4 regions of the Bacillus sp. ISL-75 genome follow, and region 2 is predicted to be linked to each of the others. Evidence: riboswitches for the same ligand, from Rfam matches in the RefSeq annotation. Region 2 holds a riboswitch; each other region holds the start of a gene.
What was found. Region 2 has a riboswitch for S-adenosylmethionine ahead of mtnW (2,3-diketo-5-methylthiopentyl-1-phosphate enolase). Riboswitches for the same ligand answer to the same signal wherever they lie in the genome.

Region 1 (8,011 bases), on a different contig from region 2:
ATGCGTGCTTCAGGAGAGCGCGATGATGAGTCGCCACAGGTTTATAAATAAACCTTTCTATCTGTAAAAACTAGACAAGCCAGAGGTCTTATTCTCTGGTTTGTCCAATTATTTTTTTGGCTGATTCAATAATGAGATTGGCAACGCTTCTTCTTTTCCCTCTCCTGCAAGTCGATAACCCCAAGCAAACACACCATTCATATAATCAATTTTAAAATATTGTCCTGGGTCCCCGTCTATTTCATAAATTTCTCCAGGTTTAAACGAATGAGGGTCAATCAGGTATGCTCTGGCCATTTGAACCTTTCGTTCAAGCACGGCAAACTCATTGACCATTCCCATTTGTTCTGCTTTTCTGGCTTGTTCTTGGAGCATGCCAATTTCTTGTCTTAATTCATGTTCTGACATGGTACTGTAGCGTTTCTCTTGTTGCATTTGAATTCACTCCCCTTATAACTTCATTTTAGTATATTATAATATAATAAATAAAGGATGAACTAATATACAAAGGAGATTTTAGAATGAAAACGATCATTATTACTGGGGCAGGCTCTGGTTTAGGAAAAGAATTAGCGCATCTCTTTTCGCAAAAGGGCTATCACCTTTTGTTAACAGGGCGGACATTTGATAAATTAACAACTACAAAAGAAGAAATTGAAGCAAGTGGAGGAAGTGCTGATATCCTTCCTATAGATATTGGAAATGCGAAAGATGTTTCGAAAAAAGCTGAAGAAATTAGTCATACATATAATATATACGGATTAGTTAATAATGCTGGAGTTGGGCATTTCGGTCCATTTGTGGAAATGGATGAACATCACATAACAGAAATGATCAATACAAATGTTTCAGGAACTATTTTAATGACCAAAGCAATTTTACCTCAACTGCTAAAGACTTCAGACGGACGCATTTTGAATATAATTTCAACAGCTGGCTTGCGTGGAAAAGTGAATGAAGCGGTTTATGTGGCTAGTAAATTTGCAATTAGAGGCTTTACAGAGAGTCTGCAGAAAGAATACGAAGGGAGTGGGATTAAATTTAATGCGGTGTATATGGGAGGAATGGACACACCGTTTTGGGATAATAGTGACCATGTCAAAGATACCTCCCGTTTCCGCTCACCAAGGGAAGTTGCCGAAATGATTATCGAACAAATGAATCAAGATTCCATTATTATCGAAAGTAAAAAATCATGATGCTTTTGTCATGATTTTTTACTTTCTGATAAGTATGATTCGATGAGCTCTATCGGGAACCCTTTTCGATATAATGCTTGTTTCATCTTTTGTTCATATTCAAAGCCACTGTATTGACTAAATTTCCGATGGGCCTTCTCACCTTGGAATCTGATTGCCTCCATTTCCTCATCCATCTCGTTGTTCATCCCGACATCATTAACAGCAATATTAATGACTTCATATGGATAACCTTTTCTAAGGAGCAGATTCTCAAGTTTCTGTTTTTGAATTTTTAATGATTCCTTTGTATTCTTTTCGTAAAACTTTGAGCTTATTTTGGTTGCTTTTTCAATCTGTTGCTCGAGAGGATATTCCTTTAGTGCATGGTTGAGAATTCCTTCTACTATTCCCTTTTCCTTTAATTCCATTTTTATTACATTGGGACCTTTATCAGTAGTATTGGCTTGGGTTCGTACATAGGCCAACGCGAATTCCTCGTCATTTATGTATTTCTGGGCAGTTAATCTATGAAGAATTTCATTGATGACAGGTTCATCTATTTCCTTTAATACAAGATAATCTTTTATTTCTTTTTCCGATCTCATTCTTCTGGCTAAGTAATGAATGGCTTTGTTGTATGCTTTGCGAATGTCGTCTTGATACTGAATTTCTACGAAGGAAAAATCATCAAGCTCCATTCCTTTTTTTAATTGAAATTTGATTAGAACATCACTGTCGACACTAAAGGCAAATTCCTCACCCTTACCCTTACCGTAATCCATAAAAATATTGAATCGATCCTGAGTTTTCTGTTGTGTGGTGATCTTTGTTATAATGGCCACGTTATTCACCTCATCAATACTTTACCATATTCCTCATTATCTATTGTAAGATTAAACGTAAAAGGGGGCGAAAAAAATGAAAATAACGATTGCAGGCGGAACAGGCTTTGTAGGGCAAGCACTTACCAAACACCTGTTGAAAAATAATCATGAGATAATTATTTTATCAAGAAAATCGATTGAGACAAATCGTAGTGATGGAATTCGATACGTCGAGTGGCTAAGTGATATTTCAAGCCCCATTCATGAACTCCAAGATACTGATATTTTTATCAACCTTGCAGGCGAATCGATTAATAGTGGACGTTGGACGGTAAAAAGAAAAGAAAAGATTCTAAACAGTCGCTTAGAGTCTGTTCATGCACTGCTAGCCATTATAAATAAATTAGACACCAAACCAAAGGCACTGATCAATGCAAGTGCAATTGGGATTTATGGAACATCCTTTGATAAAACTTTTACTGAAGAAGATAACCATGGCTTTGGGAATGATTTCTTGGCCGACACAGTTAAGCAATGGGAAATCGAAGCTGGAAAAGCCAGCCAATTAGGGATACGTACTGTTTTTTGCAGGTTCGGAATCATCCTTGATAAACACCAAGGGGCTCTTCAAAAAATGGCAATCCCTTATAAATCATTTATCGGTGGTCCCATTGGAAATGGACGTCAGTGGATGTCATGGATTCACATTGAGGATGTGGTCCAAGGGATATCCTTTATTATCGAAAATGAAAAAATGGATGGACCCATCAATTTCACTGCACCGAAATCGGTAACGATGACTGAGTTTGGAAAAACACTTGCACGAGTATTAAACCGCCCCCACTGGCTTCCGGTCCCAAGTTTTGCACTACGTCTGCTGCTTGGTGAAATGAGTACATTGGTGGTTGATGGACAAAGGGTATTACCGAATAAGCTTTTAGAAACTGGCTATCAATTTAAGTATTCCGATTTACATTTGGCATTGAAAAATATATTTTCTTAAAAAATAGTATCATTCCTTTCTTAAAAGGTAAAAATGGAAATAAGTACATAACGTGCTTTTATTTTTTACCACATAGCTTGATGACAATTAACTAAAAAAATGTTGAAAGGAATGAGCAAAATGGCGGAAAAAAAGAAAAAAGATAAGGATCGAGGCAAATACTCATTAACCAGTATGCAGGAAGTCTCATATCAAAGAGAATTTAAAATGGCAGACCGGGCAGGCGGATACCACGACAAAAAAACGAGACTATAGTTAAACTATATCTGAGATTATATATGGACCTAATAGTTCTCCTGAAGTATTTTCCATTCATGGTTACCTTTCTAATTGTAAATGATATTAAAGGGAGCAATTCGGCTCCTGAAAGTTAACAATGAAAGGGGTTTTTAGTAATGGGTCGTATGCATAATGGAACTGGTAATAGTAACAAAAGCTCACTTCCACAAACACCTAAGAACCTAAAAATAACGGATGGAAATGATGTAGAATACTCTGCAGAATTTGCAGACCATGCAGATCTTGAGGCACTCGCACGTGCCAATGCTGCTAATCAACGTGTAAACATGAAAAGAAATAAATGATTTAGGCCAAAAAGAAGAAGCAGGACATCCTGCTTCTTTTTATATATTAAAACTTATCTCAGCGCGCTAACTCTACTGCCTTTTTTGATATGGTCGATTCGTACTCTCCTAGGATTGGATAATACCGTAGTGACTTTTGTTGTTTAACTAAATATTCTACTTCCTCTTTCGCACCCTGGATTACTATTATTTCATCAGAGACTTCTTCAATCCATGTAAGCGCAGGCGAGATATAATCAATTAAAGGCCCTTGAACTAACCAATACTCTTTTAATAGACCATTATTCTCTTCCACAGAAACCGCAGAAGATCTCTGAGCCCTTCTACTGATCGTTTGATTTTGACAGACATAGACTAAATCTTCAATTACAGCACTTGCAGTTGGAAACATCCCCGCTCCTGGTCCCTGTAAAGTGATACTCCCAACAATATCTGAGTGAACATTTACAGCGTTTTCTACCCCTTCAATAGAATAAAATGGATGTGTTTTCCCAACAAGAACCGGTCTAACGGTTGCATTAATTTGATCACCTATCATATGAATACTTGCAATATGTTTAAACCTTAACCCAAGCTTTTCAGTCGCTTCAATTAATTCACTCGTGATCGAAGTAATCCCTTCACGTTCAACATCCTGCCAATTTGGTTCTTTCCCAAAAGCAATTCTGCTGAGAATCATTGTTTTATAAAAAGCATCAAAGCCCTCCACATCGTTGGTTGGATCCACTTCAGCATACCCCTTCTCTTGCGCTAAAATAAGAGCATCAGCAAATGACTGCTTCTTCTCGCGCATTTCCGTTAGGATAAAATTCGATGTCCCATTAAGAATTCCTTGGATGTGACGAACTCGGTTAACATTTAATAACTGCCTTAAGGTTTGAATAACCGGAATACCACCCGCAACTGTGGCTTCGTAACCCACCGAAACATTATAATTCTCGGCTAACTCGAGCAACTCATTCCCGTGGTGTGCAAACATTTCTTTATTCGCTGTGATTATGTGGCAACCACTTTTTATAGCTTGTTTTAAAAAAGTAAAGGGGGGTTCTTTGTCGACGATTGCTTCGACAACAACATCAAGCTGCGGAAGACTTAAAATTTCATTGAAATCTGAGGTGATTAGTACATCGTTATTAATATTTCTCTTTTTCTGCTTATTTTTAATTAGTATGGCTGCAACTTCCACTTTTCTCCCTAACACTCTCTCAAGCTCTTCCGCATGAGATTGAATTGTTCTATAAACGCCTTCCCCAACTGTACCAAAGCCTAGAATTGCCACTTTAATGACAGACATGCTCTCCACCCCTTAAATAATATTAGACATGACTAATAGGTTTTTTTTATATCATATAAATAAGAAAAAACCCTCTTCATAAGAAGAGGGTAGATTTCCTCCTCTTATCTGTCAGGTTAAAAATAACCTGCAGGAATTAGCACCTTTTCAAGAATTACCTTGATGGTTGCCGGGCTTCATCGGGCCTAGTCCCTCCGCCGCTCTGGATAAGAGTTTTATTTAGTTAGTTTTTCATTTAACTTCCAAGTTATAAAGAGAATTCTAGTTGATTCCAAGGTAGTTGTCAATATTATTTGAAATTTCTTTTTATTGGAGTGAAGAAACGTGTAGATATATCTAATTACCCCCCAAAAAATAAGCCCACCATATGGCGGGCTAGAAAAAATTCATATTTATCTGTGCAGTTTTCCTTCAGCAAGCTTGATTTGCTTTTCCACTTGCTCTGGAGCCGTTCCCCCAAAGCTATTTCGCACACCAACAACATGCTCAGGAGCCAATACAACATAAATATCTTCCTCAAATAATGGACTAAAGCCCTGATATTCTTCGAAGCTCAGATCTAGCAAAAATTTGTTAGACTGAATCGCATATAAAACAATTTTTCCGATAACTTCATGCGCATCACGGAAGGGCAGACCTTTTCTTACCAAATAATCAGCAATATCTGTGGCATTAGAAAAGTCATTGTTAATGGCCTTACGCATCACGTCTTTATTTACTGTCATCGTTTCAATCATCGGTGCTAATAACATTAAGGAACCTTCAAGCGTTTCAACCGTATCAAACATGCCTTCCTTATCTTCCTGTAAATCCTTGTTATATGCGAGTGGCAGACCTTTAAGAACGGTGAGCAGTCCGATTAAATTACCATATGTCCGTCCGGTTTTTCCACGTAGCAGCTCAGGTACGTCTGGATTTTTCTTTTGCGGCATAATACTTGAACCTGTGCAAAACGAATCATCCAACTCGACGAACTGAAACTCCTGGCTCGACCAAATGACAAGCTCTTCGGATAATCTGGAAATATGGGTCATGATTATTGAACCAATCGATAAAAACTCAAGGATAAAGTCGCGATCACTGACAGCATCCATACTATTAGGATAAACCGTTTCAAAACCTAACAGTTCCGCGACACGTTCACGGTTGATCGGAAACGTCGTTCCTGCCAATGCTCCTGAACCAAGAGGCAGCCAATTGATACGCTTCAAACTATCAATCAATCTCTCTTTATCACGTTCAAACATCCAAAAATAAGCCATTAAATGATGGGCAAAGGATACAGGCTGGGCACGCTGCAGGTGAGTATACCCAGGAATTAACGTTTGGACATTCTCTTTCGCCTGCTCAATTAATGCCTGCTGGACATCTTCTATTAATTTAATCAGCTCAGTTGTTTTCGTTCTTAAGTATAGGTGCATGTCGGTGGCCACCTGATCATTACGGCTTCTCCCTGTATGGAGCTTTCCTCCCACCGGACCAATTTTTTCTATTAATAACTTTTCAATATTCATATGGATATCTTCATCTTCAACTAAAAACTCTACCGCGTTATCGTCGACCATTTTCTTGATGGAGAGTAGTCCGTCCTTAATCTTTATAGCATCCTCCATTGGAATAATACCGCACTCACCCAGCATTTGCACATGGGCAAGACTTCCTGCGATATCCTCCTTAGCTAGCTTTTGATCAAAAGTAATTGAGGCTGTAAATTCCTCAACTAGCTTATTCGTTTCTTTCGTAAAACGGCCGCCCCATAACTTAGACATTGATTGCTCCCCCTTAACCTAACAAGACAGCCCTCGAAAAAGGATTCGAGGGCAATCCGAATTATTTTAAAATTGATTCCTTTTTATTCACTTCTGAATAGACCTTTGTTGGCAGACCCCAAATCTTAATAAATCCTACTGCGGCATTATGATCAAACGCATCACCTTTGGAATACGTTGCTAATTCCTCGTTGTATAAGCTGTAAGGTGACTTTCTGCCCACAACCGTATGATTACCTTTATGAAGCTTGACACGAATTGTTCCAGAAACGTTCTTTTGAGTTTCATTAATAAATGCATCAAGTGCTGGTTTTATCGGAGAATACCAAAGTCCTTCGTAAATGATCTTAGACATTTGCTGTTCAACCTGTGTCTTAAATTGTGTAACCTCACGAGTTAGAGTTAAAAACTCTAATTCTTTATGGGCATTGATTAAAATTAGCGCAGCAGGATTTTCGTACACTTCACGAGATTTAATTCCTACTAGTCTATTTTCAATATGATCAATACGGCCAACACCGTGCTTGCCGCCAAGCGCATTTAAGGTTTCAATTAATTGAACAAGTGGGAGTTTCTCACCGTTAAGGGCAACAGGTACCCCCTGTTCAAATTCAATTTCAACATACTCCGCTGCATCTGGTGTAAGTTCAATTGGATTCGTCCAATCAAAGGCTGCTTCTGGCGCCTCAGCCCATGGATCCTCTAGAACTCCGGCCTCACAAGCACGTCCCCAGATATTGGCATCAATTGAAAATGGATTATCTAAATCGACTGGGATTGGAATTCCGTTCTCCTCAGCATATTTGATTTCTTCGTCACGTGTCATTCCCCATTCACGAACAGGGGCAACAACTTTTAAACTTGGGTTCAATGCTTGGATGGAAACTTCAAAACGTACTTGGTCATTTCCTTTACCTGTGCAGCCATGAGCAACAGCAGTAGCCCCCTCTTTTTCAGCTACCTCCACTAATAGTTTTGAAATAAGCGGTCTAGATAAAGCTGAAGATAATGGATATTTTCCTTCATATAAGCAATTAGCTTTTAATGCTGGTAAAATATATTCCTTTGCTAATAATTCTTTAGCATCGATCATATAGGCTTTAATGGCTCCGACATTCAGTGCCTTATTTTTGATGGCTTCTAAGTCTTTTCCTTCACCGACATCTAGACCTAATGCAATTACATCGTAGCCATATTTTTCTTGAATCCATTTTACTGAAACTGATGTATCTAAACCGCCTGAGTAGGCTAAAATGATTTTTTCTTTTGCCATTGTTATTATTCTCCTCTTACTGTATGTGTATTTTTATTCAACCAATAGAATTATTATACAACAAATCTCATGGAAAAGGAAAC
Region 2 (8,011 bases):
CATTTTCAATGAGTCTTTCGGCAGTTTGGTAGTTTTTATTGGGATCACCGAAGACGATATCCATTTGCAGACATGAAATTTTTAATTTCACGAATCTTCACCTCGTTTGAAATTTGGGATTTTTTCTTTACAAGCTATTATAAAAGTTATATCATTTGTGACTAGAAATTCATAATGATTCTTATAAATAATTAAGCAGGTGAGAACAATGAAGCAATTTCCACCATCAGAATTATTAACTAATCTTCCGAAGCAATTTTTTGCTGCACTTGTTAAAAAAGTAGGGGAATATATTTCACAAGGGTTTGATGTGATTAATTTAGGGCAAGGCAACCCTGATCAGCCAACGCCTACTCATATTGTTAAAAAACTTCAAGATGCAGCAGCGAATCCATTAAATCATAAATATTCTCCTTTTCAGGGACATCGTTATTTAAAACAGGCTGCCGCTGATTTTTATTTAAGAGAATATGGAGTGACCATTGATCCGGATAAAGAAGTGGCGATTTTGTTTGGGGGTAAAGCAGGACTTGTCGAAATTCCTCAATGCTTATTAAATCCGGGGGATACCATCCTTGTACCTGACCCCGGTTACCCGGATTATTGGTCTGGGGTTGCTCTTGCAAAAGCTGAAATGGTTACGATGCCGTTACGAGAGGAAAATAACTTTCTACCGGATTATTGCGAACTGGATAAGTCTGTTTTATCAAAAGCAAAGTTAATGTTCCTCAATTATCCTAATAATCCAACAGGAGCAACAGCTACTCATGAATTTTTTGATGAGACTATTAAGCTAGCGAGTGATCATGATATTTGTGTTGTTCATGATTTTGCCTATGGTGCTATTGGTTTCGATGGTGAAAAACCAATAAGCTTTATGCAGATTGAAGGGGCTAAAGAGGTTGGGATAGAGATATATACTTTATCAAAAACCTTTAATATGGCAGGCTGGCGTGTTGGTTTTGCTGTTGGGAATGAGAGTGTGATTTCAAGCATCGAACTTTTACAGGACCATCTTTATGTTAGTTTATTTGGGGCTGTACAAGAGGCAGCGGCTGAGGCTTTAATGGGCCCTCAGGATTGTGTACGGGAACTAAACGATCTTTATGAGCGAAGACGTAATGTATTGATTGATGGGCTTCGTTCATTGGGATGGAATGTCACCGCGCCAAAGGGTTCCTTTTTCGCGTGGCTCAAAGTTCCTGAGGGTAAAACATCTGAGGAATTTGCTAACATTTTACTCGAACAAGCACATATTATGGTTGCACCGGGAATTGGCTTTGGAGAATTTGGAGAAGGATATGTCCGTGTTGGGTTATTAACATCAGAACAACGATTAGCCGAAGCTGTTGAAAGAATTAGTCGTTTGGAAATATTCTGTTAAATTGATTGACATTTTATATTTTTCCTGCGATAATGCAAATTAAAGTTAAACAACATTAAAAACTTTATAAAAATACGAATCGTTTTCTTATCAAGAGCAGGCGGAGGGAAAAGCCCGATGAAGCCCGGCAACCGACTTAAACCAGTTTTAGGCACGGTGCTAATTCTTGCAGCAACAAGCTGATAGATGAGAAGATGTTAGTTTGCGGCTAACCTCTTCTTTGTTGAAGAGGTTTTTTATGTTTTTTGAAAGGACGTGTTTTTGAATGTCTAAAATAATTGCTACATATTTACTGCATGATGAAAAAAAACCAACCAAAAAGGCTGAAGAGATTGCACTTGGATTAACTGTAGGTTCATGGACGAACTTGCCTGAACTAGAGCAAAGCCAATTACGCAAGCATAAAGGCAGTGTGGTATCAGTTGAAACGATACCTGTAGAAAAAGGTGACCAATCTTTAATCCGTATAGCCTATCCATCGATTAATTTTTCTAATGACCTGCCTGCTATTTTAACAACCGTTTTCGGTAAGCTTTCATTAGATGGAAAAATAAAATTACTAGATTTACAGTTTGATGATGGATTAAAGAGTCAGTTCCCTGGCCCAAGGTTTGGAATTGAAGGTCTTCGGAAGAAATTAAACGTTTATAATAGACCGCTTTTAATGAGTATCTTTAAAGGAGTGCTCGGTAAAGATCTCGGATTTTTAGTTGAGCAATTAAAGCAACAAGCCCTTGGTGGTGTAGATTTTGTGAAGGATGATGAAATCCTTTTTGAAAATGAGCTGACACCGTTTGAAAAAAGAATTGTCGAAGGAAAAAAGGCATTGCAAGAAGTATTTGACCAAACAGGACATCGAACTTTGTATGCAGTTAACCTAACGGGTAGAACATCGCAGCTGAAGGAAAAAGCAAGGAAGGCTGCAGAGCTTGGAGCGGACCTCTTACTGTTTAATGTGTTTTCCTATGGCATAGACGTCCTGCAGGAATTAAGAGAAGACGATGAAATTGCCTTACCGCTAATGGCACATCCTGCAGTAAGTGGTGCTTTTACATCATCTCCAGTGTATGGATTATCCCATTCATTATTGCTTGGAAAGTTGCTTCGTTATGCTGGTGCTGATTTATCGTTGTTCCCATCCCCATATGGAACCGTGGCGTTAGAGAAGACGAAAGCACTGTCGATTGCAAGTGAGTTAACCGTAGAAGATGTCTTTAAAAAGTCATTCCCAGTTCCATCAGCGGGAATTCATCCAGGCTTGGTTCCTTTATTAATTCGTGACTTCGGTAATGATTCTGTCATTAATGCAGGCGGAGGGGTCCATGGCCATCCAGAAGGTGCACGCGGAGGGGGTCTTGCGTTCCGTCAAGCGATTGATACCAATCTTAAAGGAAAGTTATTAGCTGAAGGTGCAAAACAGCATCCTGAGCTCCATACGGCACTAAAACTATGGGGTAATGCAGAGGTGACCTTATGACAAAACCAGTGATTTTTTGTGATTTTGACGGAACGGTAACTGAAAGTGATAACATCATTAGCATGATGGAAAAGTTTGCTCCTCAAGGGTGGGAACGGATCAAAGATCAAATCCTCTCACGTGAGATTTCGATCAATGAGGGAGTTGGGAAACTATTCTCTTTATTACCAAGTAGGTTAAAGGATGAACTGACTGAATTTGCGATTGAAAATGCAAAGATTCGTCCAGGATTTGGAGAGTTTGTTGAATTTGCGCGTGCAAAAGGTATTCCATTCTATATTGTTAGTGGCGGTATTGACTTCTTTGTTTATCCAATCTTGGAGAAATATGGTCCATTTGATGGAGTTTATTGCAATGAATCGGATTTTACAGACGAGAGAATAAAAATTCTATGGCCGAATGAATGTGATTCATTATGTAACAATGATTGCGGATGTTGTAAACCAAGTATTATTCGTAAATTAAACACTCAGGAAAACCGTTTCAAAATTGTTATTGGAGATTCGGTAACCGATCTCGAGGCAGCAAAACATGCGGACTTTGTGTTTGCAAGAGATTTACTTCAGGAAAAATGTGTGGAATGGGGCATCAATCATCAAGGATTTACTTCTTTTTTTGATTGTATCGAGGAAATTAAAAAAAGAATTGAGGTGGATGAACTAACATGCTAAATGAAAGATGGAACGAATTAGCCGATGTAAAGGATGAGTTAGCTGAGCGTGATTGGTTTATGGGTACGAGCGGTAACTTGGCGATTAAAGTAAGTAATCATCCGCTTCAATTTTTAGTAACAGCAAGTGGAAAGGATAAACGGAAGCGAACAGATGAAGATTTTTTACTCGTTGATGAATTTGGCCGTGCAGTTGAAGAAACACATTTAAAGCCTTCAGCAGAGACACTTCTTCATGTCGAAATTTATCGTCGAACCAATGCTGGCTGCAGTCTCCATGTGCATACGATTGATAATAATGTGATCTCAGAAGTTTATGGTGATAATGGTGAGGTTACATTTAAAGGGCAAGAGTTGATCAAGGCTTTTGATAAGTGGGAAGAGGACGCAGTCTTAACAATACCAATTATTCACAATTTTGCCCATATCCCGACACTTGCCAATAAGTTTTCTGAATATGTTTCAGGAGATACTGGAGCTATCTTGATTCGCAACCATGGGATAACGGTATGGGGGAGAACTGCCTTTGAGGCTAAAAAAATCCTTGAAGCCTCAGAGTTTTTATTCCGCTACCAATTACGTTTACTAGAGCATAAACCATATCAATTATTTAAGGTAGTGTAAAAAATATTAAAAATGAGAGGATGATGAAGAATGGCATATATTACTTTTCAAACCAGGGAAGAGCAAATTCATGAACAAGATGAGGTTGCAAGCTTTCTGGAGTCGCAGGAAGTTATTTATGAAAATTGGGATATTAGCAAGCTTCCCGCTGAACTCGTAGAAAAGTATCTTTTAAGCGATAAAGAAAAGGAAGAAATTCTAGCTGCATTTGAAGGCGAAATCGCAGATATTTCTGCTAGACGTGGCTACAAAGCGCAAGATGTCATTTCTTTATCAGAAAATACTCCAAATTTGGATGTATTACTGACAAACTTTAAAAATGAGCATCATCATACAGATGATGAAGTTCGTTTCATAGTCAGCGGCCACGGTGTCTTTGTCATCCAAGGTAAAGATGGTGAGTTCTTTGAAGTACATCTCAATCCAGGAGACTTGATTTCTGTACCAGAAAATACAAGGCACTATTTTACCCTTGAAGAAGATCGGAAAGTGGTTGCTGTAAGGATTTTTGTTACCACCGAGGGATGGGTACCTATTTACGGTAAAGAAGAAGTAAATCAATAACAGATACTAAAACTGGCTGCAGATAGGTGCATGCCAGTTTTTTTATTGTGTCTAAAAGTATGTTGAAATAGAATAAAACGCTTGCAACTTAGAAGAATTTTGTCGTAAAAACAAGAATTTATTTGAAGAATTTGTCGAAAAACGAAAGAAATAGAATGTTTTGTCTACTTTTGCGATTGTGTTTACTTTTATATAAATTCTTGTCATAATTCATCAAGTAGTCTAATTTTTCGTTGTTTACAGTAATAGAGTAAGAGGTAGGGGGATAATTGTGTGCGAGTATAGTGATACCCATAATGAAATGATTGAAGAGATAAAGGCTAAAAGGGAATTAATGATAAATAGCGCCAATACAAGGGGATTTACCAATGAGATGACAATAAAATATAGCCAAGAGCTAGATGAATTAATAAATGAGTATCAAAAAGTAATGGACCAAATCTCCAGGCCAAATGAAGAAATTAAATTTGCCTTTAAACAAATGATCATGATTTGGCCGAAAGTTTTAGTCTAATGATAATTAAGTAAGAGAGTGATATTTTTTTTTGTTCAACCGATTAGTAAAATAATTACTTATGAAAAAATATCAATAATGTACACCATGACAAGCAACCCCAAGATAAACGCATAGGTGGATACTCGCTCGTTTCCGTCTCCATGGCTTTCAGGAATTAATTCTTTATAAATAATAAATAACATGGCACCAGCAGCAAATGAAAGACCATAGGGGACAAGCCCTTGAACAAATGAGGTTAAAAAATACCCTAATAAGGAAGTAATGATTTCAATGGATCCAGTTAAAGTTGCAATAATGAAGGCCTTCAGTTTACTAATTTGCTGATTGATTAAAAATAATGCAACAAGTAGGCCTTCCGGCGCATTTTGAAACCCAATCGCTAAAGCAATTAAATTTCCAGTATCCCCCTGTTCGGATGCATAGCTTACGCCAACTGACATTCCCTCAGGAATATTATGCAGTGTAATTGCAGATATAATTAACAACGCCTTCTCATCAAATTGAATTCCCTTTTTGTTATGCTGTAAGTCAATATGAGGGATATTTTTTTCCAAAAGAGTCAGCACCCATACTCCTAAACAAATTCCTGCAAAAAGTGAACCAAAGCCTCCTGTTCTTAATGCCTCAGGGATCAACCCAATCGTAGCAGCTGCCATCATAATTCCTGCACTAAATGCTAATAAAACATCCTTCCAGCGATGTGTAATGGAATGAGGAATAAATAGTATAATTAGTGCCCCTGCCCCCGTAGATAACGCCGAAAGAACACTTCCAAAAATAACTTCAGTCATCACACATCTCCTTTCTTGTCCAATTAATCCAAATCAAATATCTACAATATTAGACAGTAGCTGTGATTTTTATCATTGTTTATATCTTAATATTTCTTATAGTTATATTAGTACTACTTTATCTAATATTCACATCACGATTAACTACATATCTTACCACAAACTGTAATAACTTCAACTTTTACAAACTACTACTTAGCTACTGCATAAGATTTTTAAGAATATTAAATGATCACTAGTTTTAGGTTAAATCGAGAAAGAAAAAAAGAAAACTATCACTGTTTGGTACTATGCTTGTGTTGCGATTCATATATCGTAAATAAAAGCATTTTTAAACCATAGGAAGCAAACGCTTTCAATAATCTCAGATCATATGGAGGAGGGAAAGTCCTACATGCATATTGTCGTATGTGTCAAACAAGTACCAGATACAAAAATTATTAAAATTAATCCTAAAACCAACACACTCGACCGTCGCAGTGCACCAGCCATCTTGAACCCTTACGATGCCCATGCAGTTCAGGAGGCCGTAAAAATTAGGGAAAAAACAGGGGGTACCATTTCCGTCTTATCAATGGGACCACCGCAAGCGACTGCTATTATCAAGAAAAGTGTGGAAATAGGTGCTGATAAAGGATATTTAATTTCTGACCGTGCCTTTGCAGGGGCAGATACACTGGCAACTAGTTATGCGCTTTCGAAAGCTTTAGAAAAAATCAATAAGGAACACCCAGTTGACATGATTATTTGTGGGAAGCACGCGATTGATGGTGATACAGGACAAGTTGGACCTGGTATTGCAAGAAGAATGGATATCCCGCCAATAACTAATGTAATTGAAGTGTCTGAAGTCAATGAGAAAGAAAACACCGTTCTTATTAAACGGAAATTAACCAATGGCTATGAATTGATTCAATCCAATCTTCCATGTTTATTGACGGTTGAAAAAGAAATTAATGACATCGACTATTCGCCAATGCCGAACATGATTAAAGCGGCAAGGTACGAACCAATTATTTGGGCAGTAAGTGACTTTGAAAATGTAGAACGCACGCAACTAGGACTAAAGGGTTCACCAACCATTGTTGGAAAAATGTTTACGCCACCACGTCCAGAAGGCGGGAAAAGACTAGAGGGTACTAGTGATGAACAGGTTAACCAGCTAATGGCGTTGTTGATGGAGAAAAAGGACCTGTTAACAATCCAATCATCTAAATAATAACGATTATCTTTTGTCATGGGGGGAATATACATGAATCTAGACGATTATCGGGGAGTCTGGGTATTCATCGAACAAAAAGATGGTAAAGTAGAAGGCGTTTCTCTAGAATTACTTGGTGCTGGAAGGAAGCTAGCGGATAAATTACAAGTTCCTTTAGCGGGCTTTTTACTAGGCAATGAAGTAAAACCTTTAGCAAATAAAATTATTTCTTATGGTGCAGATATCGTATACATGGTCGACCACCCTGTATTGAAGAATTACCGTACTGAATCATATATGAAGGGCGTAATGCTCCTCGCTGAAAAATATAAGCCAGAAATTATCCTTTATGGCGCAACACCAAACGGTAAAGATTTAGCTAGTGCCGTAGCAACAGATTTAAACACAGGATTAACTGCGGATACTACAATGCTTGATGTGGATGTTGATAATAGATTACTAGAAGCAAGCAGACCTGCCTTTGGCGGTAATATCATGGCCACAATCCTATGTAAAAAACATCGCCCGCAAATGGCAACAGTAAGGCCAAAGGTAATGAAGGCACTAGAACCGGTATCAGGAAGAACAGGTAAGATTATTGAAGAAAAAATATCACTGCAAGAAGAAGACATGCGTACAAAAGTGTTACAAATTGTGAATGACGTAACAAAAAAGGCCAATTTGGCTGATGCACATGTAATCGTCTGTGGAGGAAAAGGAATGGGAGATATGCAAAATTTCCAGCTCCTATATGAATTTGCGGAAACGATTGGAGCGACTGTT
Region 3 (8,011 bases), on a different contig from region 2:
CATTTTACGAACAAACTCTTCATTCACTTCAATACCAAGACCTGGTCCTTGTGGAATTTTCACATAACCGTTTTCATAATCAAAGACAGTTGGATCCTTTAGATAGTCTAATAAATCACTGCCCTGGTTATAGTGAATTCCCAAGCTTTGTTCTTGGATAAACGCATTATGTGCAGTGGCATCCACTTGTAAACACGCAGCTAAAGCGATGGGTCCTAATGGACAATGCGGAGCAGCGGCCACATCATATGCCTCAGCCATGCTAATAATCTTTTTACATTCGGTAATACCGCCTGCATGTGATAAGTCAGGTTGGATAATATCCACGTATCCGCCTTGTAATAACGGTTTAAAATCCCATCTTGAGAACATACGCTCACCCGTTGCAATCGGAATCGATGTTAACGAAGCAATTTCCTTTAGTGCCTCATTATTCTCTGGCAAGACAGGTTCTTCAATAAACATAGGATTAAATTCTTCAAGGGCTCTAGCCAATACTTTTGCCATTGGTTTATGTACACGTCCATGAAAATCAATACCAATTCCAATATTTCTTCCAACAGCCTCACGAACAGCGGCAACGTTTTCTAGTACTCTATCAATCTTGTCATAGGAATCAATATATTGTAATTCTTCGGTTCCATTCATTTTAACCGCTTGAAACCCTCGTTCTACACATTCCTTCGCAGCACGGGCTGTATCACTTGGGCGATCTCCGCCAATCCATGAATACACCTTGATCGAATCGCGGCATGCTCCTCCTAGTAACTGGTAAACTGGTGCATTGAAATATTTACCTTTGATATCCCAAAGAGCTTGGTCAATACCAGCAATCGCACTCATCAAAATAGCGCCGCCTCGGTAAAAGGCACCTCGGTACATAACATTCCAATGATCTTCAATTCTTAAAGGATCTTTACCTACTAAATAAGTCATCATTTCATCAACTGCAGCTTTTACGGTTGCCGCTTTACCTTCGATGACCGGCTCTCCCCAACCAACAATACCTTCATCTGTCTCAATTTTTAAGAATAACCAGCGTGGTTGGACTGTGAATAATTCATAACCTGTTATTTTCATAATGAACACTCTCCATTTATTAGTAGTATTAGTTTTTGGCTGCTAATGTAAATTGCTTTGCTTTTTCCGTTAAACGCACTAAATACTCGCCTGTTATTTCCTCTTTTGTATTCACAAGAGAACTACCAATTCCGAGTCCTGCAGCACCAGCAGCAAGATAGTCCTGGATATTATTTAAGCCCACACCGCCTGTTGGCAATAAAGGAATTTGCGGCAGTGGTCCCCCCATATCCTTGATAAACTTCGGACCTAAAGTCGTTGCCGGAAAAACTTTAATAATATCGCCGCCTTGTTCATAGCCCTCCAAAATTTCAGTCGGAGTGTAAGCAGCAGGAATACTCACCGCACCATATCTTTTGGTCATCCGAATCGTTTCAGCCTTTAACGTCGGAGATAGAATAAATTGAGCACCTGCAAGAAGGGCGCTTCGGGCAGATTCTGGATCCAAAACCGTTCCTGCACCTACGGCCATTTCTTTGCCAAATGTATCAGCGACCATCTCAATTGCAGATAGCGCTTTCGGGGAATTCATCGTGATTTCAACGACTCTTATCCCCCCTTCATATAAGGATCGAACAATGTTTAATGTATCCTCAGGTTTTGCTCCGCGTATAATAGCGATTAATTTATGATCTAAGATTTTTTGCAGTGTACTCATTAGACATTCCCTTCCTTCTTAAAAACTAACGATTGACTTCATCCCTTAAATTTGATTGAGTAAATTGTTTCAATTCAATCCTGTCCGGTAGTCCTTCTATATCACCGTTTATGGTAGCAACCATAGCACCGATTGCGCAGCCTCGTTTCACGGCCTCTCCAATAGATAGGCCATCGAGAAATCCAGAAAGTACTCCTGCAGCAAAACCATCTCCTGCTCCGACTGGATCGGCTACGTTTTTAACTGTAAAACTATCAATATATCCTTTTTCAGCTGCAGTAGAATAATAAGCTCCTTTTTCGCCAAGCTTGACGATCACGGTCTCTGCACCTAAAGCCAGTAAGGAACGAGCTGCTTTTTCACAATCCCTTGTGCCAAACAAAAATTCACATTCACCAATCCCAGGTAAGACAATGTCTGATTTCCCTGCAATTTCTAAGATGGTTGCCCTTGCTTCGTCATCTTCCCACAGCTTCCTGCGAATATTCGGGTCAAACACAACTCTCCCCCCGTTACCCTTAGCTATTTCAATCGCATAAATGATGGTCTCTCTACACGATGGACTTAGAGCGGGAGTAATTCCTGATATGTATAAGAATTTCGCCTGAGCGATATACTCCTGATCAAGATCAGCAGGAGTAAGCTGACTCGCTGCTGAATTCTTTCGGTAATAGTAAATATTAACCCGATCTTGATTGATAATTTCTTTAAAAAATACACCTGTTGGGGCATTCTCGTCCAAAGCTACTCGACTAATATCTACCCCTTCTCCGCGAACGGAAGTTAAGATTTGAGCTCCAAATTCGTCTCTCCCTAACCGGCTAATCCACCCCGCCTTATGGCCAAGTTTTGCTAGCCCAATAAGTGTATTCGTTTCTGCACCAGCTATCTTCGAGGTAAATTGATTTGAATAGCGCATTTTTCCAGGCGTATTTGGGGTTAGTAAAACCATCGTTTCCCCAATGCTTATAACATCCATGTACTCACCTTGTTTCTTATAAAATACATCCGATACTTTCAGATATTTTCTTTGATGTCCAAAGGACGCGTTCCACTACCTCTGCTTTTTGAGCTAGCATTCGTTCTTTTGGACCTGCCACACTAATAGCAGCTTGAATCCTTCGGTCCGCACCAAAAATAGGAGCTGCCACACAATATAATCCTTCTTCATTTTCTTCATCATCAATGGTGTAGCCAATTAATGAATACTGATATAGTTCTTTCTCTAACTCTTCCCTATTGGTGATGGTTTTCGCGGTGATTGATACTAAGTCAACCCGATCTAAGATGCCTTTTCTTTCCTCATCTGCCATATTCGCTAAAAAGGTTTTACCTAACCCCGTACAATAAAGCGGTTTACTGTATCCCGTTTGAGCGGTTGTTCGAATCGATCGATTGCTGTTTATTTTAGTAAGATAGACCAGATCTTCCCCTGACAGCGTTGCCATAAATACTGTTTCCTGAACACTTTGCATTAATTTTTCAAGATATGGCTTCGCTTGAAGAGAAATATCTAAGTTCTCCATAGCCATGGTGCCAATGTGAACTAACTTTGCTCCAAGCTTATATTTCTTCATGCTGTCTAAACTTAAATATCCTTGTTTTAAAAGAGTGGCAATAAGGTTCGATGTGCTGCTCTGCGGAAATGAAAGTTTTTCACTAATCTCTTTAATCAATAACCCATCAGGATTATGGGCTAGTAATTCAAATACCTGGAGAACTCGTTCAGCCGATTTTACCGACATAATCTCCCTCCTTTATTACACATCACATATATGATATCAAATCCTATATGTGATTATTACTGACACATAATAGCACCTCTCAATCTCTCCGTCAACCGGTTAATGCAACCGTTCACAAAAAATAATGACTCCACAGGTGGGTTCCTTTCGGGGACAATCGGGAGATTTGCACACAAAAAGGCACAACTAGTTATTTTTAACTAGTTATGCCCTTTATGCTCCATATCCACACCTTGATCTCCTGTTACCTGTGCACTAAAGCCTAACTGGATTAGTAACTCTACTAAATAATTTTCAAACTCCTATAATTCTATAGGGAGTATATCTAAACCTTCCAGTAATGTAGATGAGATTGAAGGCATGCTGGGAAAACAGCATGGTTTTTTATTTCTTCACCGGGGCGTGTCAGGCACGATGTAATCCGAATTTCAAAAAAATGTAACCTAATATTCAAAAAGATGTAAAGTAATTATGGGATAATGACTACTTTAAGGGTTTGTTAAAAAAGATCGAAACTCCTTCTTTTTCTGTTTAACTCTTTCAGAAACTGGAGAAGCGTCCATAATCTAATAGATACATATGAATATTGTGTAAATTAATTATTATTCAGCCTAGGTGGTGCAAAGTTTGGTACGGACGAGAAAGAAAAGAAAAAGAGTAAGATGGGGTAGATTATTTAACGCCCTTCTTCTCATAGGTATCTTTATGGTTGGTCTTTTTACTGTATTTCAGTACATAGAAGGAACTATAAAAACGCTGAACCAACCACTTAAAAAAGTGGAAGCAAAACATTCTTTTCAAGGGGAGAAAAATAAAATAGATGAAGTAAATGTTCTATTATTAGGAAGTGACTCCCGCGGAGAAAAACAAGCTCGAACTGATACGATCATGATTGCACATTATGATCAACACACTCATAAGGTGAAACTTATTTCCCTAATGCGTGATATGTATGTTTCTATACCTGGACATAAACCACAAAAATTAAATGCAGCTTATACATATGGAGGTCCAGAATTACTGAAGGAAACCATTAAAGAAAATTTCGGGCTAGATATTCATTATTATGCGATAGTCGACTTTAAAGGATTCGAAAAAGCGGTCGATCTCCTCGTTCCAAATGGAATTGAAGTAAACGTACCATATGAGATGTCTTCTGGCATAGGAATGAAGTTAGAAAAAGGAATGCAACAACTGCATGGTAAAGAGCTGTTAGGATATGTCCGTTTTCGTCATGATCGTTTAAGTGACTTCGGACGGGTACAAAGACAGCAAGAAGTGATCTCAAAATTAAAAGAAAAAGCTGTAAGTCCACATATTGTGGTGAAACTTCCTGAGCTATTAGGTCTTCTAAAAACATACATCGATACAAATATTGATACTTACACACTTTTGACGATTGGAAAAGACATTTTGACTAAGAAAAGTGGAGACATAGAAACAATTCGAATCCCTGAAGATGGCAGTTTTCAAAATAAACGTCTTGAAGAGATTGGTGAAGTATTAGAAGTGGACTTTCAGCAAAATAAAGAAGCTCTTAAAAAATTTTTAGGAGTATGAGAATTGTAACCAAAGTAAAAGTGACGAACTAGAGATTATAAAAATCTTCATAAGTTATGGATTCACGATTACAGTAGAAATTTTCACAGTTCCTGAAGGATACAAAAGCTTAAGTAACGGCGAAATTTTCACTTGAATTTATATTAGATAAGCATAATTATAATATTTTTTGCTTATAAGGTTTTAAAATTTTAAAAAACTCAGAAATATATTGACAATTATTTAATAGATTGATAAAGTTTAAAAAAATATTTCTTATCCAGAGAGGTGGAGGGACTGGCCCTATGAAACCTCAGCAACAGGTCTAATAAGACACTGTGCTAATTCCATCGGGTGTGAAGCCTTGATAGATAAGAGCTACGTTATTATTTGTCAGTAACGCACTCATTTATCTGAGTGCGTTTTTTGTTTTTTCTGGATGTAGGAAAAAGGAGACTATGATGGAGAAGAAAGGCAAGCAAAAATTTCAAAGAAAAATGCAAACACGGCATTTAGTTATGCTATCGCTCGGCGGAGTGATTGGAACAGGATTATTCTTAAGTTCGGGTTACACGATTCAACAGGCTGGCCCGTTTGGGACCATTCTTTCCTATCTGATTGGTGCACTAGTGGTTTATCTCGTCATGCTATGCTTAGGAGAGCTTTCCGTACATATGCCTGAAACTGGTGCCTTTCACAGTTATGCGACTAAATATATTGGACCAGGGACTGGGTATACAGTTGCTTGGTTGTACTGGCTAACTTGGACTGTTGCTTTAGGTTCTGAATTTACGGCTGCAGGATTATTAATGCAGCGATGGTTTCCATCCATTAATGTCTGGAATTGGAGTTTGCTGTTTGCTATTTTGGTTTTTGTCTTAAATATACTGACGGTTAAGTTTTTCGCTGAATCTGAATTCTGGTTTGCGTCTATAAAGGTAATAGCGATTGTTCTGTTTATTGTTGTAGGAGCAGCGGCAATGGTAGGTTTTCTTCCGATGACTCATTCCCAATCGGCACCGTTCTTCTCTAATTTTACAAGTGCAGGTTTATTTCCTAATGGTGCTTTTGCGATTGTCATGACAATGCTTGCGGTTAACTTTGCCTTTTCAGGAACGGAATTAATAGGAATTGCAGCGGGGGAAACAGCAAATCCGGAAAAAGCGATACCAAAGGCTATTCGTACAACATTGTGGAGATTGATTATCTTTTTTGTAGGAACGATTGTTGTATTATCTGCATTATTGCCTACTTCAGATGCAGGAGTATTAGAGAGCCCCTTTGTTGCCGTTCTTGAACAAATTGGCGTACCATATGCAGCGGATATTATGAACTTTGTCATATTAACAGCCATTCTATCTGCTGCAAACTCAGGTCTTTATGCCTCTTCAAGAATGCTTTGGTCACTAGCAGATAAGAATACGATATCACCCATTTTTGCAAAATTAACAAAACAAGGTGTTCCAATATATGCAGTCATTTTTAGCATGTTTGGCGGTGGTTTAGCTTTGTTCTCAAGTATTATTGCACCAGATACAGTGTATATCGTACTTGTATCCATCTCGGGCCTAGCTGTGGTGGTAGTTTGGATGAGTATTAGTGCTTCACAGTTTTTCTTTCGCAGACAATATATTAAAGAAGGAAATTCCGTAAAGGACTTGGTTTATCGTACACCATTCTATCCTTTGGTACCAATCGCTTCCTTTATCCTTTGTCTTGCTTCATGTATTGGAATCGCATTTGACCCCACCCAACGAATTGCCTTATATTGTGGCATTCCATTTATATTGTTTTGCTATGCAAGTTATTATGTAACCCAGAGTTTAAAGAAAAGAGGAGCAGACTATGTCCAACAAAATCAACCCTATTAAGGCTATTTTATCCGAACATTCCATTATGCTACTGGACGGAGCGTTAGCCACAGAGCTAGAGTCGCATGGGTGTAATTTGGACGATCCCCTCTGGTCTGCACGTGTATTACTAGAAAATCCAGAATTGATTTATCAGGTTCATACTGACTATTTTCGTGCTGGGGCGGACTGTGCCATAACGTCAAGCTATCAAGCAACCATTGACGGTTTTTCCAAGCGTGGTATCCAAGAGAAAGAAGCTTTAGAACTAATTAAGAAAACGGTGTTACTTGCGAGAAAAGCAAGAGATGATTTTTGGCAGGAAAATTCACAAACCAATAGACCTAAGCCATTGGTTGCCGCATCCGTTGGCCCTTATGGGGCTTACCTAGCCGATGGTTCAGAGTATGTGGGAAACTACGGTGTTACAGATGAAACATTAATAGACTTTCATCGCACAAGAATGTCAGCGTTGATTGAAGCAGGTGCTGATCTATTAGCATTTGAAACGATTCCTTCCCTGCAGGAAGCAAAGGTATTAGCTTCATTGTTGAAGGAATTTCCAGATACATATGCCTGGCTATCCTTTTCTTTGAAAAATGAGAAAGCGATAAGTGACAGTACGCCGCTGGCAGAGTGTGCGAGAGTGTTTGGTGACAACGAACAAATTGTTGCCATTGGTCTCAATTGTGCACCAGTGACAATCGTAACAGAAGCTATCAACGAGTTGCGAACAAACACCAAAAAACCGATTATTGTTTATCCGAACTCTGGTGAAACCTATAATCCAGAAACTAAAACATGGCATGGTCAAGAATTATGTAATGGGCTCGACTTTAAATCTGAAGAATGGTACCTTGCAGGGGCACGACTAATAGGAGGATGCTGCAGAACAGCACCTCATCATATTGAAGAGATTTCAAAAAAGTGGCGAACTTCTTAATTAAGGTTAATAAAAAAATGGGAAAGGAGTTCAGCTCCTTTCCCATTTTAATAAACCTTTACCGTTCTTGTTGCACTAATTAAACCTTTTGAATCCTTTGCCGTTACAAATAATTTGGTTCCAGCTTTTTGTTTTGGAATGGTTACTTTAAAGTTCCCATAGATATTTGCTTTCGATGTATAAACTTTGGTGCCGA
Region 4 (8,011 bases), on a different contig from region 2:
TTTCTCAATCATTTGAAAAAACGTTGTACCGATACTTTGTAGGGCAATTCCTAAAACCATCGGAATAATTAAATAATACGCTGTTTGTATTAACTCTTTATTCCCTGAGTTTGAAATATGAATTACGACAAATCCACAGATAAATGTTGCTACAAGTAAAACCATTCTCATTTTCACATATGAAGAGATTAGGATGGATAGATCCATATCCTTTTTAGATCCTTCTCTTAAGACAATGGTACTTAGTCCAGCATCTGTAAAATATCCCATAATCATTGCAAATGCTAACACAACACTAAACATCCCATAATCATACGACTTTAAATAATTGGCTAAAACGATTAGTGCCGTAGCATTTAATACACTAGATAGTGCTGTACTATAAAACAGATGAGTAATATTTTTTGCAATAGAATTTTTCTTTAATTTCTCCATAAAAATAGCCACCTTATATTAACAAACACCTGATTAAAGAAGTCTTCCCCCTAGTAATTATCCTGTTTGATAAATAACTCCTACAATTCTATTGTTTTTTCTATCCAAGTAATCTTTTGTTAGAAGTACATCTTCTTTCTTCGTTTTATTTTCTTTTAGCACTAAAATAACACCATCACATTGATTTGCTAGAATATGAGAATCTGATGCTATTAAAAAAGGTGGGGCATCAATGATTACCACATCAAACTCCGACACACAGTTACTAACAAATTCCTTTACTTTACTTGCTATCCATATTTCTGAAGGATTTAAAGGAATAGGACCAGTTGGTAAAACGAATAGTCCTGGGACAAACGTTTCTTTAATATAAAGTTGGATGTTTTCTTCATCCAAAATCACATTTGTTAATCCACTCTCATTTTTTATCTGAAACAAACTGTTTAATGAAGGTTTCCGTAAATTGGCATCAACAAGTAGTACCTTTTTTCCTTGCTCAACAAAAGCAATTGCTAATTTAGAAGAGATAATAGATTTTTGTTCCTCATTACGTGGCGATGTTACCATTAATAATACCGAATCACTAATAGATACTTGATCTATATTCGTACGAATCATTCGGATTTGTTCTGTACTGATTGAATCTTCATTAAGCTGAAGCCTTTGCATTATTTTTTTTGTTTCATCCCTTTTCTTATACACTGATTTGCCCCCTCTTATTATCATTTAAGACGGCTGACTGTTGCTTCCTTTTGTTTTTATTCATAAATTTTCTTTTGCTATTTTTTAAATTTATTTGTCCTAATACTGGTAAACCTACAATACCTTCAATCTCTTTTACATCTTTAATCGAATCGTCCCAATACTCTCTAAACATTGCAAGGCCAACTCCAAGGAAAATTCCAATCACTGAACCAATTGCGACGTTTAAAGACAAACTCCCAACGATCTTAATCGAAGGATCTCCATCTGTATCACTTAATAGCTTTATATCCTTAACATTAAACAGCTCATACATTTTATTGACCGATGTTTTAGCTATGGTATGTGCAAGCTTCTTAGTACTTTCCAAATCATGATCCCTTACTACTACATTGATAATTTGTGAATTTCTATTATTTTGTACAACTATCTTTTTCTCTAATTCGTCATCATTTATACTAAGCTCTTTTTTAACAGAATTTAGCACGATTGGACTCTTTATGAAATCAATTGTTGAAGCAAGCAGCATACTAAGTTCTTGTGTATCACTATAATTACCCTCTTCCTTTGTAAGTTTGCCAATTAGGATATTTTCAGTAGCTTCATAGGTTGGCTTTAATAAAAATAGGGATAAACCAACAGTCAAAAGAGATACACATATTACTGTAAGAATGATGGTTACTATTCTCTTTCTAATAATTCGAAGGAACTTTTTTAGATCTATTCTTTCGTCCATTGTGACCTCCAAAAACTAATATATTTATTACTCAGTTTTTACCATTTTAATCAGTCATGAGAGAACTGAAACATCCCGCTCCATCGTTAGCAATACATTTATCCCTCTAATTACTCTTTATAACGAACACAAAGGTGCAAATTAACAAAAAAGTGTTGGATTCTACTTTGAATTCATCGCGTCTTCTTCTGGAGTAGAATAATAATTATGTACTCCTTTATCCTTAATATAGTTTGATCCTATATTCGAATATAAACTATTTCTCATAGACTCTTTTGAAAATTCTATTATTGGATTATTGCCCTTTACTATATGTGCGTCCCATATTAAACCTTCAAATTTATTATCAGAGCCACTTACTGTTATTACTTTTTTAGTATATTTAGAGACTTGAATTTGAAGTCCATTAAAATCATTACCAGAACTTTCATTTGGAACACTCATCGAGCTATTAATGTCAATACAGCTTATACAGTCATCCAAGGTTAGATTAATAAATCGATTGCCGTTAATAAAGCTATATTTATTACTATCCTTTGGTTTTTCAGCTTCCAATTTAACACCGGTATGAAATCCTGCAATTCTAATATCAGTAAAATTAACAAAACAAATGAATTGACCTGGGCCACCAGCATAAAGATTAAGACCAGTACCCTTATGTGAACCGCTAGTGTTTACGATTGTAACATTTTTGATTTCTGTTCTATCCCATGACCAAAATTTTTGATTACCGTCTAAGTAAATAACATCTGAATCAAAGTGATCATCTATTATTTCAAAAATTCCATTTGAAATTGATGCATTTTTTTTCACATCAATTACCTGAAAGTTCCCTTCTATTATTAACCTAGTATTTTGACCAAATTCCAATTCAACACCCTCTTTTAAAACTAATCCTTTCTTTAGAATATAACTCTTATTTCCAAGTAACTTTACTTTTCCAATTTTTGTTTCCTGACTGTAATTTATTGCTTCTTGAATGGATCGTGAATCGTCTTTCAAATCATCACCGTTAGCTCCAAATTCATCCACATTCACATATTCGTTTTGGCCAGTGCCAGTCCTTGTAGCGACTTGATGCTCATTTTTAAATAAAAAAAGAAGGCCAACAATAAAAATAATGGCTGAAATATATATAGTTGTACTCCTTCTACTCATAATTCTCTCCTTACAATCCCTTAATTGATTCTTTATATAATTAATTATAGTTCATTATAATGAACAAATCAACAATATTATCCCATAAATAGGTAATTACGCTCGGGAATGTTCTGATTTTCGTAATCCATTTTGATTTTGACCGACTGCTGTTGTCCTTTTTTTACTCCGATTATTTTTAAACCAGTCATAAGTTTTCTCTAAACCAGCCTGAAAATTATGAAGTGGTTCCCACTCCAGGTCCTGTTTAATCTTTGTATTTTCCAACCTAGAAAATTTGATATCACCTTGCTTTGGCTCTTTATAGATTACTTCTTTTATATCTTCCAAATTTCCGAGAGTATAAATAAAATCGTTCACACTTGTCTCTGTATTAGTTGATAAATTATAAACCCCTTTGAGATCATATTCGACGCCGCGATAAATGGCATAGGCAACATCTTCTACATATATAAAGTCCCTAGTTTGCTCTCCGTCACCAAAGACCTGCAGGGGCTCTTGCTCTAAAACATTGTTAAGAAAAATGGAAATGACTCCACCTTCACCGACCGTTCCTTGTTTAGGACCAAAAACATTCGAAAAACGGTAACAAAGTGTTTCAACCCCAAACATTTCAGTCCACTTTTTACAGTATAGTTCCCCTACCCATTTATTGATTCCGTATAATGATAGAGGATCACATAAAGCATCTTCTTTCAATGGAATATTATCATTAAGACCATAAACGGCTGCTGAAGAAGCAAATACTACCTTTTCCACTCCATATTTGGTTGATAATTGAAGTATATTTGTCAATCCTAGGATGTTTGATTGAGAATCTAGGTATGGGTTCACCATTGATGTTCCGACATTTACTTGTGCTGCCAGATGAATAACTACATCAAATCTATTAGATTGGAATACACCCTCACACGTTTGGTCTTCTACGTTTAATTGATAAAATTTATGTTTGAACTTCACATTATCCTTATTTCCTGTAGAAAGGTTATCAATAATGTAGACTTCATCACCTTCCTTAAAAAATCTTTCAGAAACAAAGGAACCTATAAAGCCATAACCACCAGTTACAAGGACCTTCATATTTTCACCTCTATATATTTTGTCTAATTGTTATAACTATTTTTTGACTTTTTGTAGGGCGTTTCTTAACTCAATTAAGTCTTTCTCATTTATCAATCCAGATTCTAGTGCAATATTTATGAAAATATTCCAATTTTTAACATTTCCCTTACCATTATCATGTGTATCAGATTTTGCGGTATCTTGGCTTAAAAGTGTTTGTATGTCTACATCTAGTATTTTGGCTATTTTTCCCAAAATTTCAATTGAAGGGTTACTCTGGATATTTCTTTCGATTTGACTTAAGTAAGATTTTGAGATAGATGTTTTCTCAGCTAATTGAGATAAGGTAAGGTTTTTCTCTTTCCTTAATTTTTGAATTTTTTCTCCTAACATAATAGGCCTCCTAAAATAAATTTCACTCCTCTCTTAAATATCATTATAGTAAACATTTCGTTCTTTGTAAAGAACGAAGATAATCACCTAATACTTTTGGTAAGTGCTTTATTACGAACAACACTTAACCATTAACTCATTTTTAATAAAATAAATTGACACCACCGCTAAGTTGTAGTAAATTTTATAAATAATCTAAATATTACTTTCTTATCAAGAGAGGTTGAGGGAATGGCCCTGCGACACCTCAGCAACCATCAATGGATCGCCATTGAAAAGGTGCTAAGTCCTGCAAATTAGTCGTTAATTTGCAAGATAAGAAGAATGACTTTTTGGTCGTACTTACAAAAGCCTTTCTTCTTATAGAAAGGCTTTTTTATTTAATAATTTTTATACAACACAAGGAGTGGTAGTCATGTACAAAATTGATACGAAACTTGCTCAAATTGGAAATCGCAGTGAAACAACAACTGGAACCGTAAATCCGCCTGTATACTTCTCAACAGCCTTTCGTCACGAGGGAATTGGTCAATCAACTGGATTCGATTATATCCGAACAGGGAACCCAACGCGCCAGCTTCTTGAAAAAACTATTGCCGATTTAGAGAACGGCGATCAAGGATTTGCCTGCAGTTCTGGTATGGCAGCAATCTTAACCATACTTGCTTTATTTCAATCCGGTGATGAATGGCTGGTAAGTGAGGATTTATACGGCGGTACCTACCGTTTATTAGAAAAAGGCTATCAAAAATGGGGCTTGAAAAGTCAATATGTTAATACCTGTTGTCCGGAAGAGATTGAAAAGAAAATTACGCCGCAAACAAAAGCGATCTTCCTTGAGACACCAACTAATCCGCTTATGCAGGAATCAGATATTGCCGCTGTTTCAAAAATTGCCAAGGAACATGGACTATTGCTAATTGTGGACAACACTTTCTATACGCCACTGTTACAACAGCCGATTACCCTTGGTGCTGATATTGTCATCCATAGTGCGACGAAATACTTAGGTGGCCATAATGATGTTCTAGCCGGGCTTATTGTCGCTAAAGGAAAAGAGCTTTGTGAAGCATTGGCATTCCATCATAACGGTGCTGGAGCGGTCTTAAGCCCATTCGATTCTTGGTTATTAATGCGCGGTATGAAAACATTATCACTTCGAATGGAAAGACATGAAAAAAATGCTAAGAATATCGTCGAATTTCTTTCCCTGCATGATGCTGTCACAGATGTCCTCTATCCGGGACGGGGTGGAATGGTTTCCTTTAGAATCAAGGATGAAGCTTGGGTTAATCCATTTTTACAAGGCTTAAATCTAATCAGCTTTGCGGAAAGTTTAGGTGGAACGGAAAGCTTTATCACTTATCCAGCAACGCAAACCCATGCGGATATTCCTGAAGAAATCCGAATTCAATCCGGCGTCTGCAATCGTTTATTGCGTTTCTCCGTTGGACTTGAGGATTCACAAGACATAATTGAAGATTTGGAAAAAGCTTTTGCCCATGTTCAAGAAGGAGTGATTGCATAATGGCACACGAAGAATACACATTTGAAACCAGGCTCCTTCATAATAAGCACAAAATTGATCCTACAACAGGAGCGGTTAGTGTACCCATACAGCATGCATCGACCTTTCACCAATCTGATTTCGATCAGTTTGGCAAGTACGATTATGGCCGCAGTTTAAATCCGACAAGGGAAGCACTTGAGGATGTCATTGCTGAACTTGAAGGTGGGTTAAAAGGCTTTGCCTTCGCATCTGGTATGGCCGCCATTTCAACGGCATTTCTCCTGTTATCTGCAGGTGATCATATTGTCATTACGGAAGATGTCTACGGCGGTACATTTCGGATGGTCACAGAGGTCCTCACGCGGCTCGGAATTGAACATACCTTCGTCGATATGACGAATTTAAATGAAGTAAAACAAGCCATTCAGGCAAACACAAAAGCGTTTTATGTGGAAACACCTTCGAATCCGTTAATGAAAGTGACTGACATTAACGCGATTAGCAGCTTAGCTAAGGAGACGGGCGCGTTAACATTTGTCGATAACACCTTCCTTACCCCCTCCCACCAACGGCCATTGGAGTTAGGTGCCGATGTCGTGCTCCATAGCGCGACGAAATTTTTATCGGGCCATAGTGATGTTGTTGCTGGACTTGCTGTCGTCAAAGACGAAAACTTGGCGAAAAGATTAGGTTTCTTGCAAAATGGGTTTGGGGCAATTTTGGGTGTTCAAGATGCATGGCTCGTTTTAAGAGGGATCAAAACGCTGCACGTCCGACTGGAACAATCACAAAAATCGGCTATTAAACTAGCGGAATTTTTAGATGCGCATCCGCTTGTTGAAAAGGTTCATTACCCAGGGTTGGAAAGTCACCCACAATATCAAATTCAGAAAGCGCAAGCAGCTGGTCCAGGAGCGGTCTTATCGTTTGAATTGGCTAATGAAGATGCACTTCGCACCTTTCTTGCCAATGTAAAAATACCTGTATTTGCTGTCAGTCTCGGAGCGGTAGAATCGATTCTTTCCTATCCAGCAAAAATGTCCCATGCAGCCATGCCTCAAGAAGAGCGAGAGAAGCGCGGGATTACAAATAGTCTGGTTCGCTTATCAGTTGGACTTGAAAATCCTGATGATTTGATTAAGGATTTTTCACAGGCACTTGAGCAAGTTCGCGATAAACATTTGGTATTACATCAAGGAGAATCATCATGAGCTTTTTAGATAAATTAAAAAATCAAATCTTAATTGCCGATGGAGCCATGGGCACTCAATTGTATTCCTATGGAAAGGATAGTTGTTTGGAGGAACTGAATCTTTCCCAGCCCAAACACATCCAAACTATCCATAATGCCTATATAGATGCAGGTGCTGACGTGATTCAGACCAATACTTATGCGGCAAACTATTTAAAGCTGCAGAGGTATGGTTTGGAGGATTCTGTAAAGGAAATTAACAGTGCTGCAGTCTCTATTGCTAAAAAGGCAGCTACCCAAAACAATACGTACGTCCTTGGAACTATTGGTGGAAATCGAGGAATTAAGCCTGATTCCATTTCTATAGAAGAATTAAAGAGAAGCTTCCGGGAACAATTATATTGCCTCCTTCTTGAAGGAGTGGATGGCTTATTGCTTGAAACCTATTACGATTTTGAAGAGCTTGAAACCGTTCTAACGATTGCTAGAAAGGAAACAAAGCTGCCCATTATCGCGCAGGTCTCCCATCAAGAGCCCGGGTTTTTGCAGGATCGAACTCCTGTCAATGACGCCTTAAAAAGACTTGAAGGCCTGGGAGCCGATGTGGTCGGGCTTAATTGCCGTCTAGGCCCCCATCATATGCTATTAGCATTGGAACAGATTGAATTACCAGCACATGCTTTTCTATCTGCTTACCCAAATGCCAGTCTTCCAGCCTATACGGACGGAAAGTTTCATTATGAAGGAGATGCCGATTATTTCCGAAATTCAGCAAAAGCTTTCCGTAACCAAGGTGTACGGTTACTTGGCGGATGCTGCGGGA

Region 1: linked by a shared signal. The riboswitch ahead of J7E63_RS11685 (homoserine dehydrogenase) and the one ahead of mtnW (2,3-diketo-5-methylthiopentyl-1-phosphate enolase) in region 2 are both predicted to bind S-adenosylmethionine.
Region 3: linked by a shared signal. The riboswitch ahead of mmuP (S-methylmethionine permease) and the one ahead of mtnW (2,3-diketo-5-methylthiopentyl-1-phosphate enolase) in region 2 are both predicted to bind S-adenosylmethionine.
Region 4: linked by a shared signal. The riboswitch ahead of J7E63_RS18730 (methionine biosynthesis PLP-dependent protein) and the one ahead of mtnW (2,3-diketo-5-methylthiopentyl-1-phosphate enolase) in region 2 are both predicted to bind S-adenosylmethionine.

Annotation. Positions count from the first base shown of each region.
Region 1 covers NZ_JAGGQX010000025.1:62,425-70,435, reverse strand. The annotation lists gene J7E63_RS11720 (small, acid-soluble spore protein K) at 1-51, shown strand, start outside; gene J7E63_RS11715 (YfhH family protein) at 109-435, opposite strand; gene J7E63_RS11710 (SDR family NAD(P)-dependent oxidoreductase) at 522-1,199, shown strand; gene recX (recombination regulator RecX) at 1,208-2,023, opposite strand; gene J7E63_RS11700 (TIGR01777 family oxidoreductase) at 2,100-3,008, shown strand; gene J7E63_RS11695 (YfhE family protein) at 3,129-3,263, shown strand; gene J7E63_RS11690 (YfhD family protein) at 3,404-3,592, shown strand; gene J7E63_RS11685 (homoserine dehydrogenase) at 3,651-4,886, opposite strand; SAM riboswitch class I at 4,988-5,099, opposite strand; gene argH (argininosuccinate lyase) at 5,279-6,655, opposite strand; gene J7E63_RS11675 (argininosuccinate synthase) at 6,717-7,928, opposite strand.
Region 2 covers NZ_JAGGQX010000052.1:173,344-181,354, forward strand. The annotation lists gene J7E63_RS21050 (carbon-nitrogen family hydrolase) at 1-91, opposite strand, end outside; gene J7E63_RS21055 (pyridoxal phosphate-dependent aminotransferase) at 209-1,384, shown strand; SAM riboswitch class I at 1,469-1,577, shown strand; gene mtnW (2,3-diketo-5-methylthiopentyl-1-phosphate enolase) at 1,650-2,861, shown strand; gene J7E63_RS21065 (2-hydroxy-3-keto-5-methylthiopentenyl-1-phosphate phosphatase) at 2,858-3,532, shown strand; gene J7E63_RS21070 (methylthioribulose 1-phosphate dehydratase) at 3,526-4,155, shown strand; gene J7E63_RS21075 (1,2-dihydroxy-3-keto-5-methylthiopentene dioxygenase) at 4,186-4,719, shown strand; gene J7E63_RS21080 (aspartyl-phosphate phosphatase Spo0E family protein) at 4,991-5,233, shown strand; gene J7E63_RS21085 (ZIP family metal transporter) at 5,293-6,027, opposite strand; gene J7E63_RS21090 (electron transfer flavoprotein subunit beta/FixA family protein) at 6,422-7,246, shown strand; gene J7E63_RS21095 (electron transfer flavoprotein subunit alpha/FixB family protein) at 7,280-8,011, shown strand, end outside.
Region 3 covers NZ_JAGGQX010000012.1:28,205-36,215, reverse strand. The annotation lists gene dgoD (galactonate dehydratase) at 1-1,080, opposite strand, end outside; gene J7E63_RS05445 (bifunctional 4-hydroxy-2-oxoglutarate aldolase/2-dehydro-3-deoxy-phosphogluconate aldolase) at 1,109-1,738, opposite strand; gene J7E63_RS05440 (sugar kinase) at 1,764-2,717, opposite strand; gene J7E63_RS05435 (IclR family transcriptional regulator) at 2,734-3,483, opposite strand; gene J7E63_RS05430 (LCP family protein) at 4,102-5,043, shown strand; SAM riboswitch class I at 5,296-5,400, shown strand; gene mmuP (S-methylmethionine permease) at 5,484-6,893, shown strand; gene mmuM (homocysteine S-methyltransferase) at 6,868-7,815, shown strand; gene J7E63_RS05415 (Ig-like domain-containing protein) at 7,863-8,011, opposite strand, start outside.
Region 4 covers NZ_JAGGQX010000046.1:36,388-44,398, forward strand. The annotation lists gene J7E63_RS18700 (oligosaccharide flippase family protein) at 1-435, opposite strand, end outside; gene J7E63_RS18705 (CpsD/CapB family tyrosine-protein kinase) at 493-1,137, opposite strand; gene J7E63_RS18710 (YveK family protein) at 1,130-1,873, opposite strand; gene J7E63_RS18715 (glycoside hydrolase family 55 protein) at 2,036-3,031, opposite strand; gene J7E63_RS18720 (NAD-dependent epimerase/dehydratase family protein) at 3,128-4,111, opposite strand; gene J7E63_RS18725 (helix-turn-helix domain-containing protein) at 4,148-4,486, opposite strand; SAM riboswitch class I at 4,694-4,808, shown strand; gene J7E63_RS18730 (methionine biosynthesis PLP-dependent protein) at 4,902-6,014, shown strand; gene metC (cystathionine beta-lyase) at 6,014-7,207, shown strand; gene J7E63_RS18740 (bifunctional homocysteine S-methyltransferase/methylenetetrahydrofolate reductase) at 7,204-8,011, shown strand, end outside.